DNA from 2 places in the Thalassospira sp. GB04J01 genome. Region 1 is predicted to be linked to the other one. Evidence: riboswitches for the same ligand, from Rfam matches in the RefSeq annotation. Region 1 holds a riboswitch; the other holds the start of a gene.
The links. A riboswitch is a leader RNA that binds a small molecule or an ion and turns the genes downstream of it on or off. The one in region 1 is predicted to bind thiamine pyrophosphate.
Positions count from the first base shown of each region.

Region 2: it holds a riboswitch for thiamine pyrophosphate, as region 1 does, so the genes downstream of both, thiM (hydroxyethylthiazole kinase) here and AMM48_RS16740 (ABC transporter ATP-binding protein) in region 1, are expected to answer to the same signal.

Region 1 covers NZ_CCDX020000015.1:203,206-213,213, forward strand. Annotated here, with positions in the region: gene AMM48_RS16715 (FAD-dependent oxidoreductase) at 1-900, shown strand, start outside; gene AMM48_RS16720 (EamA family transporter) at 910-1,761, opposite strand; gene AMM48_RS16725 (MBL fold metallo-hydrolase) at 1,853-2,905, opposite strand; gene AMM48_RS16730 (ABC transporter substrate-binding protein) at 3,136-4,101, opposite strand; gene AMM48_RS16735 (ABC transporter permease) at 4,184-4,984, opposite strand; gene AMM48_RS16740 (ABC transporter ATP-binding protein) at 4,981-5,778, opposite strand; TPP riboswitch at 5,769-5,880, opposite strand; gene AMM48_RS16745 (GNAT family N-acetyltransferase) at 6,108-6,716, shown strand; gene AMM48_RS16750 (alpha/beta hydrolase) at 6,734-7,810, opposite strand; gene AMM48_RS16755 (acetoin utilization protein AcuC) at 7,934-9,070, shown strand; gene AMM48_RS16760 (DUF192 domain-containing protein) at 9,067-9,513, shown strand; tRNA gene AMM48_RS16765 (tRNA-Pro) at 9,661-9,737, shown strand; gene AMM48_RS16770 (ETC complex I subunit) at 9,884-10,008, shown strand, end outside.
Region 2 covers NZ_CCDX020000009.1:341,037-351,044, forward strand. Annotated here, with positions in the region: gene AMM48_RS08815 (aminotransferase class III-fold pyridoxal phosphate-dependent enzyme) at 1-754, shown strand, start outside; gene AMM48_RS08820 (aldehyde dehydrogenase family protein) at 803-2,302, shown strand; gene AMM48_RS22165 (addiction module protein) at 2,418-2,582, shown strand; gene AMM48_RS08825 (superoxide dismutase) at 2,654-3,259, opposite strand; gene AMM48_RS08830 (hypothetical protein) at 3,580-3,885, opposite strand; gene thiE (thiamine phosphate synthase) at 4,106-4,753, opposite strand; gene thiM (hydroxyethylthiazole kinase) at 4,750-5,559, opposite strand; TPP riboswitch at 5,642-5,766, opposite strand; gene AMM48_RS08845 (Tex family protein) at 5,916-8,303, opposite strand; gene AMM48_RS22285 (succinate dehydrogenase assembly factor 4) at 8,551-8,814, shown strand; gene AMM48_RS08855 (hypothetical protein) at 8,822-9,544, opposite strand; gene AMM48_RS22170 (hypothetical protein) at 9,957-10,008, opposite strand, start outside.

The DNA.
Region 1 (10,008 bases):
TTCCGTCAGCAACAATTTGCTAATTGGCAGGTCATTTCCGATGCGGTTGAGGTCAACCCGCCGTGGGGATCTATTCATAACCACGTCCGATCAGTGCAGCAAAATGCCAATGCCGAAGGCGGCGATTATGCGATTGATCAGACACTTGGGTACCGGGTTGTGAAATGGGCGACGGCCGCAGGGATTGCGCAGAATGTTGTCTTAAACGTTAAGGTCAATAGGATCGAAAATACCGACGACAACAAGGTCAAGGTCGAAGCCCTCAACAAAGACCCGGAACTTTATGACGCGGTGCTTGTCACGGTTCCAACTGACAGGGTGAAGTCCGGCGCAGAACAGGCAGGGCAAAACGACCTTGTCATTGCCGACTTATCTCTTCAGAACGTAGCCCCCTTCCGCGCCAATCCGCTTGGCTGTTACCTTAAAATGGCAATGACCGGCTTGGCCAATGTTGCGCATCCGGCACCGGGCAGGAAAGTCACGGTTACGTTTGAAACTGGGTATAGCAATTTTATCATCACCCAGAATGGGACGGGCACACAGGTCTATATGCACGCATTTGGCGATACTGCGCGCGTGATGTCGGCCAATCATCAACTTGCCGCAAACGTTTTGCTTGGTGCGGTTAATCGGCTGAACAATGGCGATGACGATCACTATAATCCACCTGACGCGGTCACAGCCTATGTCCTTGACTGGTGCGATGATGCTCTTATCGGTGGGGCCTATTCGACGACACACCCCGGAACATGGCAAAGCCGCCAAGCGTTGCAGGACTTCATCCATGGGCGGATTTATTACGCGGGTGAGGCGGCATCAACGCGTTGGTATGGGCAGGTTGCCGGTGCGATGGAAACTGGCAACTTGGTGGCAACCCGTATCCACACCGCACTTGGCTGATAAAACTGATTAAAGACTTTTGGACAGACGCAGGATAATCGCACCGCCCAGCGTCATCATGGTGGAGGAAACTTTCACAAGATTGAGTTTCTCGCCCATGAAAAACACGCCGATAAAAAGGGCAAAGACAATCCCGGTTTCGCGTAAGGCGACCACCAGCGGGATTGGTGCTTGGGTAAAAGCCCACATCACCGTGGCATAGGCGACAAAGGATGCCGTGCCGCCAACAAAGAAGATCCTTTTGCCGCGCTTGGCGACATCAACAAGGATGCGCGGCCGCATAACTGTGGCGATCAGGCCAAAGATCAAAACGTCACCGACGGTCTGATAAGCATAATAGTCAAGTGCACTTCCGGCCAGCCGGGCGCCGGTGCCATCGACCAGCGAATAACTGCTGATAAAGCAGCCCGTTATAATGGCGGCAAGGGCGGCGTTGCGGTTGCGCATGCCATCAGCCTGACGCACGATGCACATGCTTAAAATCCCCAAGCCGATGACAACAATCGCCAGCCATTCACTGACCTGAAGCGTCACACCGAGCACAAGAACCGATACCGCAGCCACGATTAGGGGTGAGGAGCCGCGCGCAATCGGATACACCTGACTAAGATCACCAAGGCGATAAGCCAGAATCAAAAATAGCTGATAGCCGATATGAAGCCCGATCGAGCCAATAAGATAGGGCCAGCTTTCGCGTGCGGGAACGTCCACAAAGGGAAACAGGATCAGAACAATTGGAATATGACCCAGCACAATCGCGGTCATGTTCATCAGTTTGTCCGGGCCACCCTTGACCAATGCATTCCAGACGGCATGCATCAGGGCAGCACCCATAACGGCAAGAAAGACGGTCAAGCTCATGGCAAAGCAATCAATGTTACGGTTTTGTGACGCAATCACTGATGCTTAGCATAGAGACGGAATAACCACTAAACCGATCTGATGGGGGCTGCTATGCCGGGGACGCTGTGGGCTCGACCTTTTGCGATGTTGTCTGTGGGGCGGCGGATTTACCGTCAAAGAACCGGGTTGCACCAATCGGCGGGGCAATAAAGTCACCGTGCCCAAAGCCCGCATCCGTGCAGGCAGATGCCAGTCGCACAGGCGGTTCATCAACCGGTTCGGCGGTTAAGACAAACGTGCCCCAATGAATGGCAAGCGCCTGCTTAACGCCCATCACCTGCATGATCGAAACGGCTTCTTCGGGATTGCAATGCGCATTGCGCATGAAATCGCGCGGGTCATAGGCCCCAATCGGGATCAGGCCAAAATCAATACCGCCATATTGTGCCCCCAACTCGGTAAAAAGCGCCTCGTTCCAGCCGGTATCACCGACGAAATAAAACCGGTAGCCATCGGCAAATTCAAGAATATAGCCACCCCACAGCATTTCCTTGCGGTCCTTGGTCGTGCGGCTCGACCAATGGTTGGACGGCACATGGGTGATGGTCACATCGGAAAGCGATAGCTGGTCATCCCAATCCATTTCGTCATAACGATCCGCGGTTATTCCAGCCTTTTCCAGCAAGGTGCCGTTTTTAAGCGGCAAGACATAGCGCGGCCCGTTGCCAAGTTTGGTCAAACTATCAAGATCGAAATGGTCGTAGTGATTGTGCGACAGCAACACCAGATCAAGCTTGGGCAACTGATCGATGGTCAGGCCCGGCTGGCTATAACGTTTTGGTCCGACACGCTTGAACGGCGATGCGCGGTCGGCAAAGACCGGATCGGTCAGGATATTCAGCCCGCCATATTGCACCAGAACCGTGGCATGGCCGATCCATGTGACCTGCAAACGCGTCGGGTCAGGATTTTGGATGGCGTCATGATCTGGGGCCTCGACCGGGGTTTTGCCGTGCTGATGTTTGGCTTTGGGCCATTCGTCGACACCAAAATAGCGCCGTTTCAAAAACCGCCAGAACGACCGTTTGACCGGATCGGGCAGCGGGTGCCGGTTTTCAAATCCGGTTTCGGTGTGGTGTGCTGGCTTGGTTTTTCTTTGCACTTGGTTGTCCTGACTGTGAGTTGATGCGACCTGCAGTAGATGTCGCACTTTATAGGGTGACCATAAGGTAACCGTCTGCTGATGCGATGCAAGGTTTCAACGGTTGGTGTTGATGATGCACACATAAAGAAAGGCCGGAACGGTCCAGTTGTTCCGGCCTTTCACGGTGCCTTCGCAATCACCGGGACAAGCAATGCGAAAGCAGGGGGGACTTGTCGGTTAGGCGATCATCACTCAATAACAGTGGCATAGGTTTCAAGGGCCGGGGCATCGGTAATCAGGCCCTGTTTGACCATGTAATCGGCAAAGCGGGCATATCGTGCTCTATCAAGGGCGGCCGGGCGCAGCGCAAAGCGCGGCAGGGTATCTGCCCATGCCTTGATATTCAGTTCATCATCAAGGTTGGGATAGGCGGCAACAAAGGCATCCCAGCTATCATCGGGATGGTTGATCAGGTACTGAACGCCTTCTTCCAAGGCCGCCAACATCCGGGCAAAGCGCGGATCGTCTGTTTTATCGTTGCGCACGGTCAGGATCAGCTCGTCATAGGGTGGCACGCCTTCTTCTTCGACAAAGAATGCCTTGCCCGGTTTGCCTTCAATTTCCATCTGGTTCAGTTCAAAATTGCGATATCCGCCAATGATCGCATCGACCTGCCCGGAATAAAGTGACGGGGACAGCGAGAAGTTCACGTTGATCAACTCAACATCATCAATTGATACCCCGTGATTGCCCAGCATGGTGCCAAGCAGCGCATCCTCAAACCCGGCCAGTGAATAGCCGATTTTCTTGCCCTTCAGATCGGCGATTTCCTTGATCGGGCCGTCTTTCAGGACAATCAGGCTGTTGAGCGGGGTTGCCACCAGCGTTCCGATGCGGGTCAGCGGCAATCCTTGGGCGGCCTGCACATGAAGCTGTGGCTGATAATTGACGGCAACATCGCCCTGACCAGCAGCAACAAGACGCGGTGGGGCGGATGGATCGGATGGTTCGATCAATTCAACATCAAGATCATGCTTGGCAAAAAAGCCCTTTTCCTTGGCGACAATCAGCGGCGCATGGTCGGGATTGACGAACCAGTCGAGCAGGATGGTCAGCTTGTCCGCGCTCCAAGCCGGAGTTGATGAACCCAAAATTGCGGCACTTAATGTTGCGCCAATGGTGGCTACTTTGATCATGGATTTCAGGCGTGACATGGATGAACCTTTGTTTTGAGGGGCCATTACGTATTTGTATGAGTTTTAGTGTCGCGGCCATTTCGGTCGCAACAGATGGGGGTTATCGAACCGGTGTCAGGCTGTCGGGTTGCCACGGCAGGGCGGCACGTAGCACGCGATCCACAATGAAATATTGCGTGATCGAAAACGCGCACAGGATCAAAAGACAGGCAAAAACCATATCAATCTGAACCCGCGCATTGGCGTGCAGCATTAAATATCCCAGCCCGTGGCTTGATCCCACCCATTCACCAATCACCGCCCCAATCGGGGCAACGGCGGTGGCAACGCGAAAGCCCGATGCAAATGCGGGCAGGGCGGCAGGCAAACGAATATGGGTCAAAAGACGCCACCGGCTGGCTCCCATGGTGCGCGCCAGATCAAGCCAGCCGGGTTCGGTGCGGGCCAATCCGTCAAAAAAGGCGACGGTGACCGGGAAGAAAATAATAAGCGCTGCCATGGCGATCTTGGATGCCAAGCCAAATCCAAGCCAAAGGACCAAAAGCGGGGCCAAGGCAAAAAACGGAATGGCTTGGGACACCAGCAAGATCGGCATCAACCAGAACCGGACGGGGGTAAATAGCGCCATCGGAATGGCCGCCAGCGCGCCAAGGGTCGCCCCGGCAAACAGGCCAATCACCGTTTCGGCAATGGTATATCGCGCATGATCAAACAACACCGCATAACGGGTGATCAGGGTGTGCCAGACATCAACCGGGGTCGGCAGCATGTATTTCGGCGCCCCGGTCAGGGTCACGGTCAGTTGCCATGTCGCAATCAGGGCAACAATGATGATGATCGGGCGGGCAATTTTCAAAAGCCGCCGTTCAGACAGTGGGGTGTGCTTTGCCGGGATGCTCATTGGGCATTCTCCGACACTGCTGCTGCGGTTTCATTGGCGCCCAGTTGACGCAGCAATTGGGCCTGCTGGCGCAAGATATCGGCATCGGTGATGTCGCGCGGGCTATGGCCTGCCGGGGTGATGGCGTCTTGCAGGCGGGCGGGGCTGCCGCGCAGAACATGGACAAAGTCGCCAAGACGAAGCGCTTCTAGCGGATCATGGGTGACCAGAAGGACGGTTTTGCCGCGCAACACCTGTGCAGCGAGTTCCTGAAGGCGCAACCGATTGACTGGATCAAGGGCGGAAAATGGCTCGTCCATCAGGACAACCGGTCGGTCTTCCATCAGGGTGCGGGCAAGGGCGGCGCGCTGTTTCATGCCGCCCGATAACTCGGCGGGGCGTAGATGGGCGGCGTTGCTCAGCCCGACCTCCGCAATCAGGCGGTCGGCCTTGTCATGATCGGGGCGTTGCCCGCGAAGGGATGCACCAAGTTCGACATTTTCGCGCACCGTGCGCCATGGCAACAGCAAGTCCTGCTGCGCCATATAGGCAATGCGACCCTTAAGCGGAGTCCCATCCGAGCAGGTGATGTTACCGCTAACATCGCCTTCGACCAGATCGGCGAGAAAACGCAAAAGCGTGCTTTTGCCCACACCACTTGGCCCGAGCAAGCAGGTGAAACTGCCTGCAGGCAGGTTAAGATCAAGGTCATGGAAAATATCGACGCCGCCAAATGCCACCCGGGCAGAACGCAGGTCAATATCGAACTGGGTTGGATTGGGTGCCGCAGCGGGCGTGAGTGTCGTGTTGGTCATACGATCCTTCCTACGCCGGTCTTAACCGGTTCAGGTTCAAAGGGTCGTTTGGCAACACCAAACCTCTCAGCCGATTTACGATCGGCCCCCCCGGAGATGACGGGACTATGCGCAGACATTTTACCCGCGTCAAGTTTTGTAACAATTGATCGCAATGGGCCCTAGCATGTCACGGCGTGAAATTTCGGTTTCCCCCCCTTTGTTTGGGGTGTTGATGCATTGGTCTGATGATTTGAAAAGGTGAGCTGGGTCACAGCCTGTGATTGTTATTTCAGACGGGTTGTCTATTTTTGTTTGGGTGTGGTTGGAAAGGCGCTTGGAACACAAAAATGCAGCATCAGGGATTTACCCTTCAGCCCGGCATTGCCGATAAACATCGCGAGGCGGCCTGTGCCCTGTTCTGGGAAGCGTTCCGTCAAAAGCTCGCCCATGTGATGAACCCCGAAGACAAGGCATTGGCGTTTTTAAAACAGGTGATGGTGTCGAGCCATGCCATCAGTGCGATTGGTGAGGATGGCGGGTTACTGGGCGTCGCCGGATTTAAAACCACGGCAGGCGCCTTCGTCGGGGGTGGTTTGTCCGATATCTGTTCGGTGTATGGTGCGTGGGGTGGATTGTGGCGCGGGTTGTTGCTTGATCTGCTTGAACGCGATCTGGCGGCGGATACGCTTTTGATGGATGGTATTTTTGTCGATCCGATTGCACGTGGGCAGGGGGTTGGAACGGCACTTTTGGCCGCGGTGGCCGACACGGCGCGGGAACGCGGGCTATCACAGGTTCGTCTTGATGTGATTGATATCAATCCGCGTGCACGTGCGCTTTATGAACGATGCGGTTTTCGCGCGACCGGGACACAGGATATCGGGCCGTTGCGGTATCTGTTTGGTTTTAAGGCTGTAACCACCATGCATCGGGATATTGGTCGGGCAGCACTGTAAAGCGATACAATTTGCCGCTATGGGCTGTTGGTGACCTGACGGATCCAGTTTACTGTTTGGTCAAGGACGTCAGGCGCGTAGGCATAGCGCCCCATCGCAGCAAATAGCCATTGGCGTTCTTCGGGCATTTCTGATGCCAGTTGATAGTTGAACAGATTGCTACGCAACAATCCGTGGCTGGCACCGGGGATCAGGATGACGTCATTTTGTAGATGGCGCCCGATCAGGACATCTCGATAAATGACCGAATCGCTTTTGGCATCGACATTCAGGTCATCCGCGCCGAACAGGGCAAGGACAGGTTGATCAATACGTGCCAGGTCGGACCGGGCATCTGCTGTAATGTTGCGTTTGACAAAGCCAAACCGGTCTTCTGACATCGGAAAGCTATCGTTTATAGCTGAACGATAGGTTTGATAATCCGCATTCGGGGCAAAAATTGCACTATCGCGCAGGCGACTTTGCGCGATCTGTTTGGTGATTTCATTATCGGCAATGCCATCGCTCATCAGGCGCTGGCGCATGTAAAATGCGCCCTGATCCTGCCAGTTAGCGGCACCCCCGATGACAACGCCAAAGGCGATGCCAATATTCATCGACAGGGCCTTGGGAATTACCCAGCCAGCTTGCGAAAAACCGAACAAGCCGATTTTGTCGGCTTGTTTCGGACGTACCGTGGCTATTGCGTCAAAGGCGCTGATGGCCTCCTTTGCGCGATCTGACATGGATTGATCCAGCCAGTTGCCGGAACTTTCGCCTATGCCCGCTTTGTCCCAGGTATAGACCCCAATCCCGTGATCCAGCAGGGCGTTGATCAGGGGCAAATAGCCATCATCGGAAAATCGGTTCTGTGGTCCATCCCCATGAATGATAAGGGCAATCGGCCCACGATGACTGGCATCGGGTAATATCAGGCTGCCCGATAGCTGGTTTTGGTCATGGGTGAAATCGAGTTCTGCTACATGTCGACCTGACAGACCGAAATCGGAAAGCCCGTTCAGGGCAAAACCAACCGGTACGATGATAATCAGGAAAATGACGATCAATGTCGCGATAAAGTACCGGCGAAACCTTTTGCGGTGGGGCGATGACATGTGGGGGCTTTCGATCCGATGATGGAAAGGGCAGCTAATGATAATCAGAGCTTGCGCCAAGCTGTGTAAACGGTCAATCCTTTGGACCATGCCCGAATTCACACTTCGATCCGGTCTTTTATTGTGACCCTTCCTGATTTTCGAGATGCCAAAATTCCCCCGCGCATGATCGCGGCCGAGATTTACCGTGGGTCGAGCTATGGGCCAAAACATCCATTGGCTATCCCGCGTGTATCGTTGGTGGTTGATATGGTGCATGCGCTGGGCTGGGTCGATGACAGTAGCTATGTCACCGGGCCGGTGGCGACACCAGCGCAACTCACCCGGTTTCATGATCCTGATTATGTGCATGCAGTGATGCAGGCCGAACGTGATCAGATTCTTCCCGAAGACATGATGGTTAAATTCGGATTGGGCAAAAACGGCAATCCGATTTACCCGGAAATTTTCCGGCGTCCGGCAACCGCCGCCGGATCATCGATCCTTGCCGCTCAAATGATCGCGAAAGGGGGCATTGTCCATCATCCTGCCGGGGGCACTCATCACGGATTGCGCGACCGGGCATCGGGATTTTGTTACTTCAATGATCCGGTTTTGGGGATTTATGCGTTGCTCGATTCGGGGCTGGATCGTGTGCTGTATGTTGATATTGATGCCCATCATGGTGATGGCGTGCAGATTGCCTTTGCCGAAGATGACCGGGTTCTCACAGTTTCCATGCATCAGGAAGACCTGTGGCCCAAGACGGGGGCGATTGATGACATCGCCGGGGGCATGGCGCGCAACTTGCCGATGCCTGCCGGGATGAACGATGATGAGATGCGCTATGTTCTTCATGAATATTTCATTCCTCTTGCATTAAGTTTTGTGCCACAAGCCATTGTTTTGCAATGTGGGTGTGATACATTAGCGGAAGATCCGCTGTCGAAACAGCTTTTGGGCAATCAGTCGATCTGGGAAGTCGTGGGGACGATGACCCGATTGGCGCCAAGAAGCCTTGTCCTTGGCGGCGGAGGATATAGTCCGTATGGGGTGGCGCGCTGTTGGTCCGGGGTGTGGGCAACCATTAACGGGATCGAAATACCACCTGTGTTACCCATCACAGCGGAAAATATCCTGCGTGTCATAAAATGGACGCATAGCCGTGGAAGACAGCCCGACGACACTATGTTTACGACACTTTGCGATCCGTGGCGGGGTGGCACGATCCGGGAGGACACCCGTGAGCGTGTTAGAAGACTAAGAGGGTATGGGGTATGAAGTCGCTTTTTCAGATGGTCTTGGTTGTGTGCTTTGTCAGTGCAGCAGTTGTTGCCGGACTGAATGCAAAGGCAACCGGGTTTGAACGATCCCGCATTTTGGTGGATGGCGAAGTTTTCAATGTGGAAATGGCCATAACACCCGATGAGCGATCACGTGGATTGATGTACCGCACCGAAATGGCCAATAACGCGGGCATGCTGTTTGATTTTGGCCGGGCGGCGGATATTTCGATGTGGATGAAAAACACCTTCATCTCACTCGATATGCTGTTCATTGATGCCAAGGGCACGATTGTCGGTATTGAAAAACGCACCGTGCCACAGTCGGAAGCCATCATTCTGGGTCCAAAGCCGGTGCGCTTTGTGCTGGAGCTGAATGGTGGGGCATCCGACCGGATGGGATTTGAAGTCGGCGAAAAGGTCGAAGGCCTGCCGCGCTAAAGGCCGGATTTCGGACGACATATATCAATCAGCAATAGCAAGCCCGCAGAGGATATCTGCGGGCTTTGGTTTTTTGTACGTTTTTACGATAAAAACGATAATACGGGCTTGCCCACATCAAAGTGTGGTGCTAAACCCTCCCTCGTTCGGGGAGTAGCGCAGCCTGGTAGCGTACCTGCTTTGGGAGCAGGGGGTCGCGAGTTCGAATCTCGCCTTCCCGACCACTTTTCCCCTTTTGTTGTTTTATGAAGTTCCAATGGGATTTCCAATTGGCAGCAAAAGGTGTAAAAGATGGGGTGATAGCAGGGGGTATAGAAACCCGTTTAACTGCCATCTCCATCTTATCCTGACGGTCAAGACGAGGGTCCCGATGAAGGTCCGTGTTTACAAACCTGCCAAGAACGCCATGCAGTCCGGTCAGGCTGCGACCAAGCACTGGGTTATGGAATTTGAACCGGGTGCGAAAAAAGTCGCGGATCAGCTGATGGGATGGAT
Region 2 (10,008 bases), on a different contig from region 1:
GGTTGCGGATGGCATGGCCGCCCTTGCCAAGCTGTTTTCGGTTTCGGCCGATCCCGGATCGGTGGGCGCCATTGTCATTGAGCCGGTACAGGGTGAAGGTGGTTTCCGTGCCTGTGACCGGGAATTTTTGATCGAATTACGCGCGTTTTGTGATGCCAACGGCATGGTTTTGATTGCCGATGAAATCCAGTCGGGCTTTGCCCGCACGGGTAAGATGTTTGCCATGGAATATGCCGGGGTGGCACCCGATATCCTTGTCATGGGCAAGGGGATCGGTGGTGGTTTTCCGTTGGCGGCGATCACCGGGGCGGAGGATGTCATGAGTGCGCTTGCGCCTGGTGGGCTTGGCGGGACGTATTCGGGCAATCCGGTGGCCTGTGCGGCGGCAACCGGGGTGTTTGATGTTTTGCGCGATGAAAAGATCCTTGTTCGCGCCAAACAGCTTGGCGAGAAATATGCGACCCATATTGCATGGTTGCGCGATCTGCCCGGCGGGCATGTGATCGGCAATATGCGCGGAATTGGCGCGATGCGCGCCTTTGAAATCATTGCAGATGACGGCACACCATCGGCCAAACGTCTGCAAACCTTGTTGCAACGGGCCCGTGCAAACGGGCTATTGTTAATGCCAAGTGGTGAACACGCCAATGTGGTGCGCCTGCTGGCACCTTTGACCATTCCGTTCGATCAGGTCGATGAGGCCTTTGCCATTATCGGCAAATTGTTGCCTGAACTGGCCGAAATTGCCGATTGAGCGGTCGGTGGTGATCACCAAAGAGTTTTAAAAGAAGGGAGTTTTACTGTGAGTTACACATCCATCCTGACCGAGCTTGGTCTGTCCGAGGCCGAGATTGCCAATGGCACGCTAAGTGTCCAGACCCCGGTTGACGGTTCGGAATTTGCGTCTGTTACCGAAACCACGCCAGCCGAAATGCTTGATGCCATCGGCAACGCCAAAAAGGCATTTGGCGCATGGCGTCAGGTTCCCGGCCCGCGCCGTGGTGAACTGGTGCGGATTCTGGGCGATGAACTGCGTGCGGCCAAGGAGCCACTGGGCCGTCTGGTCGCACTGGAATGCGGCAAGATTTATCAGGAAGGTCTTGGCGAAGTTCAGGAAATGATTGATATCTGCGATTTCGCGCTTGGCCTGTCGCGTCAGCTTTATGGCCTGACCATCGCGTCCGAACGTCCGGGCCACAAAATGATGGAAAACTGGCATCCGCTGGGCGTTGTTGGCCTGATTACCGCGTTTAACTTCCCGGTTGCCCCTTGGGCCTGGAACACCGCCCTTGCACTGGCGTGCGGCAATGCCGTGATCTGGAAACCATCGGAAAAAACCCCGGTTACCGCCCTTGCCTGTCAGAAGATCCTTGAAAAAGCGATCGCGAAATTTGGCGATGCCCCGGCCAACCTGCATCAGGTTGTTGTTGGGGATCGCGAAATCGGCGAAATCATGACCGACAGCCGGGATGTTTCGCTGATTTCGGCAACCGGTTCGACCCGTATGGGCCGTGAAGTTGCCCCGCGTGTGGCCCAGCGTTTTGGCCGCACCATCCTTGAGCTTGGTGGTAATAACGCCATGATCGTCACCCCGTCAGCCGATATCGATATGTCGGTGCGTGCGGTTGTGTTCTCGGCTGTTGGTACCTGTGGTCAGCGCTGCACGTCCTTGCGTCGCCTGATTGTCCATAAGGACGTTAAGGACCAGTTGCTTCCGAAAATCATTGCGGCCTATAAATCGGTCAAAATCGGTGATCCGCTTGCCGATGGTGTGCTGGTTGGTCCGCTGATCGATGAAGACGCTTATACCAACATGCAGGCCGCCCTGACCAAGGCCAAGGCAGATGGTGGGACGGTGCATGGCGGTGAACGCACGCTTGAATCTGAATATCCCGATGCGTTCTATGTCACCCCGTCGGTGGTTGAAATGCCCGGCCAGACGGACACGGTGAAGCATGAGACCTTTGCGCCGATCCTGTATGTCATGACCTATGAGACGCTTGAAGAAGCCATCGCGCTTCAGAATGACGTGCCGCAGGGCCTGTCATCTTGCATCTTCTCGACCGATTTGCGCGAAACCGAATTGTTCCTGTCCTCGGTCGGGTCTGATTGCGGGATTGCCAACGTCAATATCGGCCCGTCGGGTGCGGAAATCGGCGGTGCGTTCGGCGGTGAGAAAGAAACCGGTGGCGGACGCGAGTCTGGTTCGGACGCATGGAAAGGCTATATGCGCCGTGCGACCAACACGATCAACTATTCCCGTGAGCTGCCGCTGGCGCAGGGGATTAAATTTGATATCTGATCGCGTGTCTGATCAGGTTTGATTACAGAAAACCCCGCTGGTTTCCGGCGGGGTTTTTGTTTGGGCGGAAGCGCGATAGAATACGACATGTGACATCGCAAACAGAGGCCCAACCATGAGCAAGGATTCAAGGACGGTAGATGAAGATTATCAGGAATGGCAAGTAAAGCTGATCGCTGAACGCTTACAAAGCATTGAGGAAGGCACTACGTCGATGGTGTCGCATGACGATGTTGTGGCGATGTTTGAGCAACGGTTTGCTGACAAGCAAACCCGATGAATTCTGAACAAGAAAAAAGCGGCCCCCGAAGGAGCCGCTTTCTTTAATTCTGTCTCAAAGCGTAAGGCTAATTAGCCCGCTTTGGAGAAACGTTCTGCGACATATTCCCAGTTTACCAGGCTGTCGAGGAACGCTTTGACGTAGTCAGGGCGCGCGTTGCGGTAATCGATGTAATAGGAGTGTTCCCAAACATCACACCCGAGCAGCGGGGTCTGACCGTGGACCAGCGGGTTTTCCGCATTCGGGGTTTTGGTCACAACCAATTTGCCCGATTTGTCCATTGCCAGCCAGCACCAGCCCGAACCGAACTGGGTGACACCGGCCTGTACGAAGGCTTCTTTGAAGGCATCGACAGAGCCGAAATCTTCGACGATTTTCTTTTCCAGTTCACCCGGAAGGTTGCCGCCGCCATTTTTCTTCATCATTTTCCAGAACTCGATATGGTTCCAGTGCTGGGCAGCGTTGTTGAAAAGACCGGCTTTGGCCGCGTCACCATAGGAAGCAACAACGACTTCTTCGAGTGACTTGCCTTCAAGGCCCGACCCTTCGAGCAGCTTATTGCCATTCACAACATAGGCGTTGTGATGTTTGTCATGGTGAAACTCAAGGGTTTCAGCCGACATGACGGGTGCAAGCGCGTCGTGTGCATACGGAAGTGCTGGGAGTTCAAATGCCATGATACAGTTCCTCGACTTTCATTATTGGTCTGTGCGGTAACGCAACATATCCCTTTTTGCGCGCTGGGTGAAAGTTAAATTCCCGTGCAACCTGTTGTAAACCTTTGTTGCGGGCTTTCATCCTCGCGGCAAAGAAGATGTCTGTGGCCTTTATCTAGGACAACAGCGCTTTAATGCAATGTCGCGTGTGGCAACGGGCGATTGTCCAGCCCTGTATGATGAACTTGTCAGATGGAAAAACGTTCCCGAAAGGTTGCAAATTTTCCATCCGGCATCTGGGGTGGGGACGGGGACGATGCCGCCATCGGGTTGATCGGGAATTATTCCTTATACAGGGCGACCATTTGCTGGATGTCGGTGCCATTGCGGATCATGACATCGTATTCGCCCTTTGACAGCGATGAGATATCAAGCTGGCAGGGGAAGCTTTTGCAATTTCGATTAAAGGCAATCGTGCCATCCTGATGGCTTAGAATCACCTGACCCTCGGGTATTTCCGAATAAACGGTCACACTGTCCGTGGTCGGTTTCGGGGCGATCTTGATTGCAGCCAAGGCGGCCGTCGTGCCCATGAAGATAGAGGCCAGGGCAATGGCAACCGGTTTGCTACGCAAAGATTTCAACATGATATCCCTCGCGCGTTTGTGCATTTTCCATGCCCCAAAGATGCCCCCCGAAGCAGAAGAATTCGCGGCGCAATTGAGGCATTTCCGTGCCGGTTCGTGCTTTGGGCGATGGGCAGCCATGCATGGACCAAAAAATTCAATGCCCGCAACCATTTACGGAAACGGGCATTGGGCAGAATCATGCAAATATCTTTGGGTCACATGGCACATTCGCCAGATTTCAAGAGGTCAATGCCGACTTTGTGGCCATAATTTCGGTTGCGATTTTATGTGCCGCGGCCTCGGGATCAGGTTGTCCGCAAATGGCCGATACCACGGCAAGTCCGTTGGCACCTGCGGCAAAAACCCGATCGACATGATCCCGTTTAAGCCCGCCAATGGCAACGGATGGCAGTTTGGCAATCTTGATCAGGTGCGCCAAACCGTCAAAGCCGATGGCGGGTTTATGATCGGGTTTGGTCGCGGTGGCAAAGATGGGACCGACGCCAACATAATCGACAATTGCCGGGTCAACTTTGCGGGCGACGGCTTCATTTTCAATTGAAAGACCGATGATCTTGTCACGGCCAAGGCGTTCGCGGGCGGTTTGTGCGGAGATGTCATCCTGACCAACATGAAGGCCATCGGCGCCAATCGCGATGGCCGCATCGATATCGTCATTCACAATCAACGGAACACCGCTGCCCGCCATGGCATCCATCAATTCACGCCCGATCCGGATCAGGCCTTCGGTGCCGACTTTCTTGTCGCGCAACTGAACAATCGTTGCCCCACCGCCGATTGCGGCCATGGTAGTTTCAACCATCGAATGGGTCCGGCACAGGTCAGGGTCGAGAACCAGATACAGCGAAAGGTCAAAGGACGTCATTGGGCAGTGATCCGGGCGTTGGCGTTAAAAGTTTTTGCATCAAGGGTATAGAGCCCGTCGACAAAGGCCGTCATGAACGATGCCGGGCCATGTGCCGACTTTGCGGCGATTTCGCCGGCAACGGCAAAATTGGCAAGGGCGGCAACCGTTGCCTCAAACGCCTGATCCGGCGCAATGGCGACATAGGCGCCGGTAAGGGCCGTCAACGCACAGCCCATGGCGGTGATTTTCGGCATCAGGTCCGATCCTCCGGCAATGCGCACCGACCGCGTGCCATCGGTGACGAAATCAACCTCGCCGGTCACAGCCACAATCGCCTTCTGTGCGGTGGCAAGGGTGCGTGCGGCATCCTCGGCCTGTTCGACCGGATCGCCACTATCGACACCCTGACCAGCACTTTGTCCGCCGCCAAGGGCGATGATTTCCGATGCATTGCCGCGAATGACGGTGGGGTTGAGTTTAAGGAGTTCGGTCGTCGTGCCCTGACGATACCCGGTTGCAAAATGCGCGACCGGATCAAGCACCCATGGTTTGCCTGCAGTGTTGGCCGATTTTGCCGCGGCAATCATGCCTTCTACCCAGTTGGGCGACAGGGTGCCGATATTGACGGTCAATGCGCTGGCAATGGCGGCAAATTCACCGGATTCTTCGGGCGTATGCACCATGGCGGGGGAGGCGCCCGCCGCCAGCAAGACATTGGCGGCATAATTCATCGCGACATAATTGGTGATGCACTGGACCAGCGGATTGGTCGCACGCATGCGCTCAAAAAGATCGGTTGTGGTTTGGGAAAGGTCGGTCGTCATATCGAGGCTCCAATGCGTCTTGTGTCGCAGCGTTGGAGACCCAGTTCGAAGTCGGAATGATGGAGAACGTTGTTTAAAGCGTTTGCAACGTTCGCACCGTCCCTACGCCAGTATGAACTGGATCAGGTTCAACGGGTCACTGCGCATGTGCTTTGATTGCACGGGGCAGTTTCTCAGCCTCCTGTCGAGGCTCCCCTTGGTGAACCTGCAACATGGGTTTTTCCGTGCTTTCTGTCAATTCGCCCTATGTATGGTGCGCGATATCCGAAGGCCAAAAAAGGCGGCGGATTGGTTTGCGCCAAGTCCCGCCGCCCTTTTATTTGATCAAAACGCGTTATGTGCGCGCAACGTGGCGCTTATTTACGGCGTTCCATCGCGGCCTTCAGGGCGGCGGCCATCGCATCATTTCCAGATGATGCGCCAGCGGACCCACCTGCGGAATTGCGCGAAGAATTACCACCACCGCCATTGCCGCGATTGTGGTTCGGGCGTGCGCCTGAATGTGCCTGCCCGCCACGTGGGGCAGCAGCTTGGCTGTCATTTCGGCGTTCGCGTGTGCCTTCGTAATCCGGCGCTGATTTCATCGACAGCCCGATGCGTTTACGCGGGGCGTCGACTTCCATGACGGTGACAGAGACGATCTGACCGGCCTTGACCACCTGACGGGGGTCTTCGACAAATTTGTCGGCCAGTTGGGAAATATGGACCAAGCCATCCTGATGCACGCCAATATCGACAAACGCGCCGAAATTGGTGACGTTGGTGACGGTTCCTTCAAGCTTCATACCGGCTTTTAGGTCCTTGATTTCATTGACACCATCGGTGAATTTGGCGGTCTTGAATTCCGGGCGTGGATCACGGCCGGGTTTATCAAGCTCGGCAATGATGTCGCGGATGGTTGGCACACCGAATGTGTCGTCGGCGTAATCTTCGGCACGCAGTGTTTTGATGAAGGCCGAATCGCCAATCAAATCGGCAAGCGATTTCGATGCCTGTGCACTGATCTTTTTGACCAGCGGATAGGCTTCCGGGTGCACGGCGGACGCATCAAGCGGGTTGGTGGCCCCGCGAATGCGCAAGAAGCCCGCACATTGTTCAAACGCCTTGGGTCCAAGACGTTCGACCTTTTTAAGGTCAGTACGCGACTGGAACGCGCCGTTTGAATCACGGTATCCGACGATATTGCGCGCCAGTGTTTCGCTTAAGCCCGCCACACGGGTCAAAAGCGGGATCGATGCGGTATTGAGGTCAACACCCACCCCGTTCACGCAATCCTCAACCACGGCATCGAGTGATTTGGCCAGTTTGGTTTCCGATACGTCGTGCTGATACTGCCCAACCCCGATGGATTTTGGTTCGATCTTGACCAGTTCGGCCAATGGGTCCTGCAAACGGCGCGCGATTGAGGCGGCCCCGCGCAGCGATACATCCAGATCGGGGAATTCTTCGGCGGCAAATTGCGACGCGGAATAGATCGATGCACCCGACTCATTGACAATAACCTTGGTCGCGGTCAGGGCCGGGAAGCGTTTAAGCATCTGCCCGGCAAGGTCATCGGTTTCACGCGAAAACGTGCCATTGCCAATCGCGATCAGCTCGATCTTATGGCGCGCGGCAAGGGCGGCCATGGTGTTAATCGCGCCCTCCACATCATTGCGCGGCTGGAACGGATAGACCGTCGCGGTATCGACCAGTTTGCCCGTCGCATCGACCACGGCAACCTTGACCCCGGTACGCACGCCCGGATCAAGACCCATGGTGGCCTTTTGCCCGGCAGGAGCGGCCAGAAGAAGGTCTTTGAGGTTATTGGCAAAGACCTTGATAGCATCTTCTTCAGCGCTGTCACGAAGGGACCCAAACAGATCAAGCTCAATCGACAGCGACAATTTGACCCGCCAGGTCCAGCGCACGGTATCGACCAGCCATTTATCGGCGGCACGGCCCTTATCGGCAATCCCGACGTGGGCCGCGATCATTATTTCGGCGCGCCCCGCCTGACTGCGCGGGCGGGCTTCGTCCTCGGCACCCAAGGTGAGTTTAAGTTGCAGGATGTCTTCGTTGCGGCCGCGGAACAGGGCAAGTGCGCGGTGCGACGGGCAGGTTTTGACTTTTTCCGAATGTTCGAAATAGTCGGAGAATTTCGCCCCTTCGGCCTGCTTGCCCTCAATCACGCTGGCGGTGATTTCGCCATCATTCCACAAAAGGTTACGCAGCTTGGCGACAAGGTCGGCATCCTCGGCAAAGCGTTCCATCAGGATTTGGCGCGCGCCATCAAGGGCGGCCTTGGTGTCCTCAACGCCTTTTTCCGCGTCAACGTATTTTGCCGCCTCAATCTCGGGATCAAGGGTCGGGTTGTTAAACAAGCCATCGGCCAGCGGCTCCAACCCGGCTTCGCGGGCAATCTGTGCCTTGGTGCGGCGCTTTTTCTTATAAGGCAGGTACAAATCTTCAAGGCGGGTCTTGGTGTCGGCCTCGTTAATGGCGGCTTCAAGTTCGGGGGTGAGTTTTTCCTGTTCGCGGATGCTTTCAAGCACGGAGGACCGGCGGCTTTCAAGTTCGGTCAGATACCTCAGGCGTTCTTCCAGCGTACGCAATTGGGTGTCATCAAGCCCGCCGGTTTTTTCTTTGCGGTAGCGGGCGATAAACGGAACGGTGGAACCTTCATTGAGCATCTCGATGGTGGCAATGACCTGTTCGGGACGAACCGAAAGTTCTTCGGCGATACGCTGAGGAATTGGACGCATGGTTTCTCCTTGTTTTGCTCGTATGCCTGAAATAGCGGCTTTAAGGGCACACGGAAAGAGTCAGTTTTCGCCAAATTTTTCCATCAGACCAGAATACGATTCCACGTTTGATTCCAAAGGATTGAAATCCCATGCATTTTGCGCGGTTCGGCTGCGCCATACGCAGGCTTGCCCAACGGTGGTCAGGACGCTATTTCTTGGGCAAATGTGAATTACAGGGTGCAGGCCCTAAAATAGGAGAAGCCGAATGACCGGAAAGTTTCGCGAGACCGTCATTCATCAGGTCGAGCCAAAAGATAAGGCCGAACCAAAAACAAGTGAAGAAAAGAACGAAGAGATCGCGGGTGCTGATATGGCCCCGGCCTTGTCTCAGGACGCGATCAACGCCCTTGCCGAAGCCAAGGCCGCCAAGGAAGCCGCTGCAAAACAGCGCGAAATCGGCGGCCCGAAAGGCCCGGAACCGACCCGCTTTGGCGATTGGGAAAACAAGGGGCGGTGTATCGATTTTTAATATTAATTTAGCGCTCTGCTATAAGTGGTAGTATTGCTAGTAAAGTCATTAGAAGTGTTGAGAGTATGCTGAATAAAGCAGTCACCGAGATAAATACCCAAGTGGCCCATGCGTTTAAAAGTGGGTGTTGAATTATATCAATGGCACCAACCAACAATGCATAAAAATGAAATGCTATTCCCAGCATCACAAAAAGCATCAGAGTGGTTCCATTTATCAAAACTAGTTTTTTTATCTTTGGGAACTCGGAGAAGTTTTGTGCGTCAAACATAAATTCAGCCGGTGCAGCCTCAAAATAGGAACTGAAAAGTATAAAATTGTCTTGACCTTTTGTTTTATTTTCGCAGATTTTCTTAATTATGCTCTGATAAAAGGTCAGTGATACAATGTATATTGATGATAAAAATAAGTTATGGTTGGAAACGTAAATTATCATTTCCATTAAGCCATCAAACTTCTTTATGCTAGTCCCAAGAAATACAATTGTAAAATCTGGATTGTTTTTTAAAATTATTATTAGTGCGTCGGCTAGGATTGTAAAAAAAACGGATCTTTTTAGATTATTTCCGCATTTGTCTGATTTTTTATCTAGTTTTTCTAATATTTCGTTCGAAACTATCGACTGAGTGATATTTGGATCATTGATCTTGTCAAAGTTATCGCGGGTGATTTTCGAAACAATAGTGATCAGTGTACGTAATATTTTTCCCTTATGTTGTTTTATTGGCATGACAACTTTTCCAAGTTTTTAAGGAAATGGTAAGCGTTTGTTTTAACCCGATTTCTGGATAGTTTTGATGTTATGGTCATATTCTCTCAGGTCATTTTGAATATGACGAATGGTTAAACCATAGCATTGGTATCCGCTTCGGTCATCTTGCATATGCGTTTGATCTTTTTAAGCTGGCTTGTAATGAGTTTTTGAGCGCTAAATTTAGATTTTTAGTCATAATACCAACCATCTCCGTGACTTATTCAATGAGACTTTTCCGGGGTGACGAAAGTCGCGATAGGTCAGACTTTCGCTCAGAGATTTGATCATAGGGGAAGGATGTCAGGGTGAATTTGGCATCTTTGCCGGGTTCACAGAAGGTGCGCAATGTACGGTCATCGCGCTTTACCAGTTCTAGAACATTATCCGATTATAAAAGCGCATTAAGTTCGCGCAGGACAAGCGCGTGGGCAAGGCCCAGA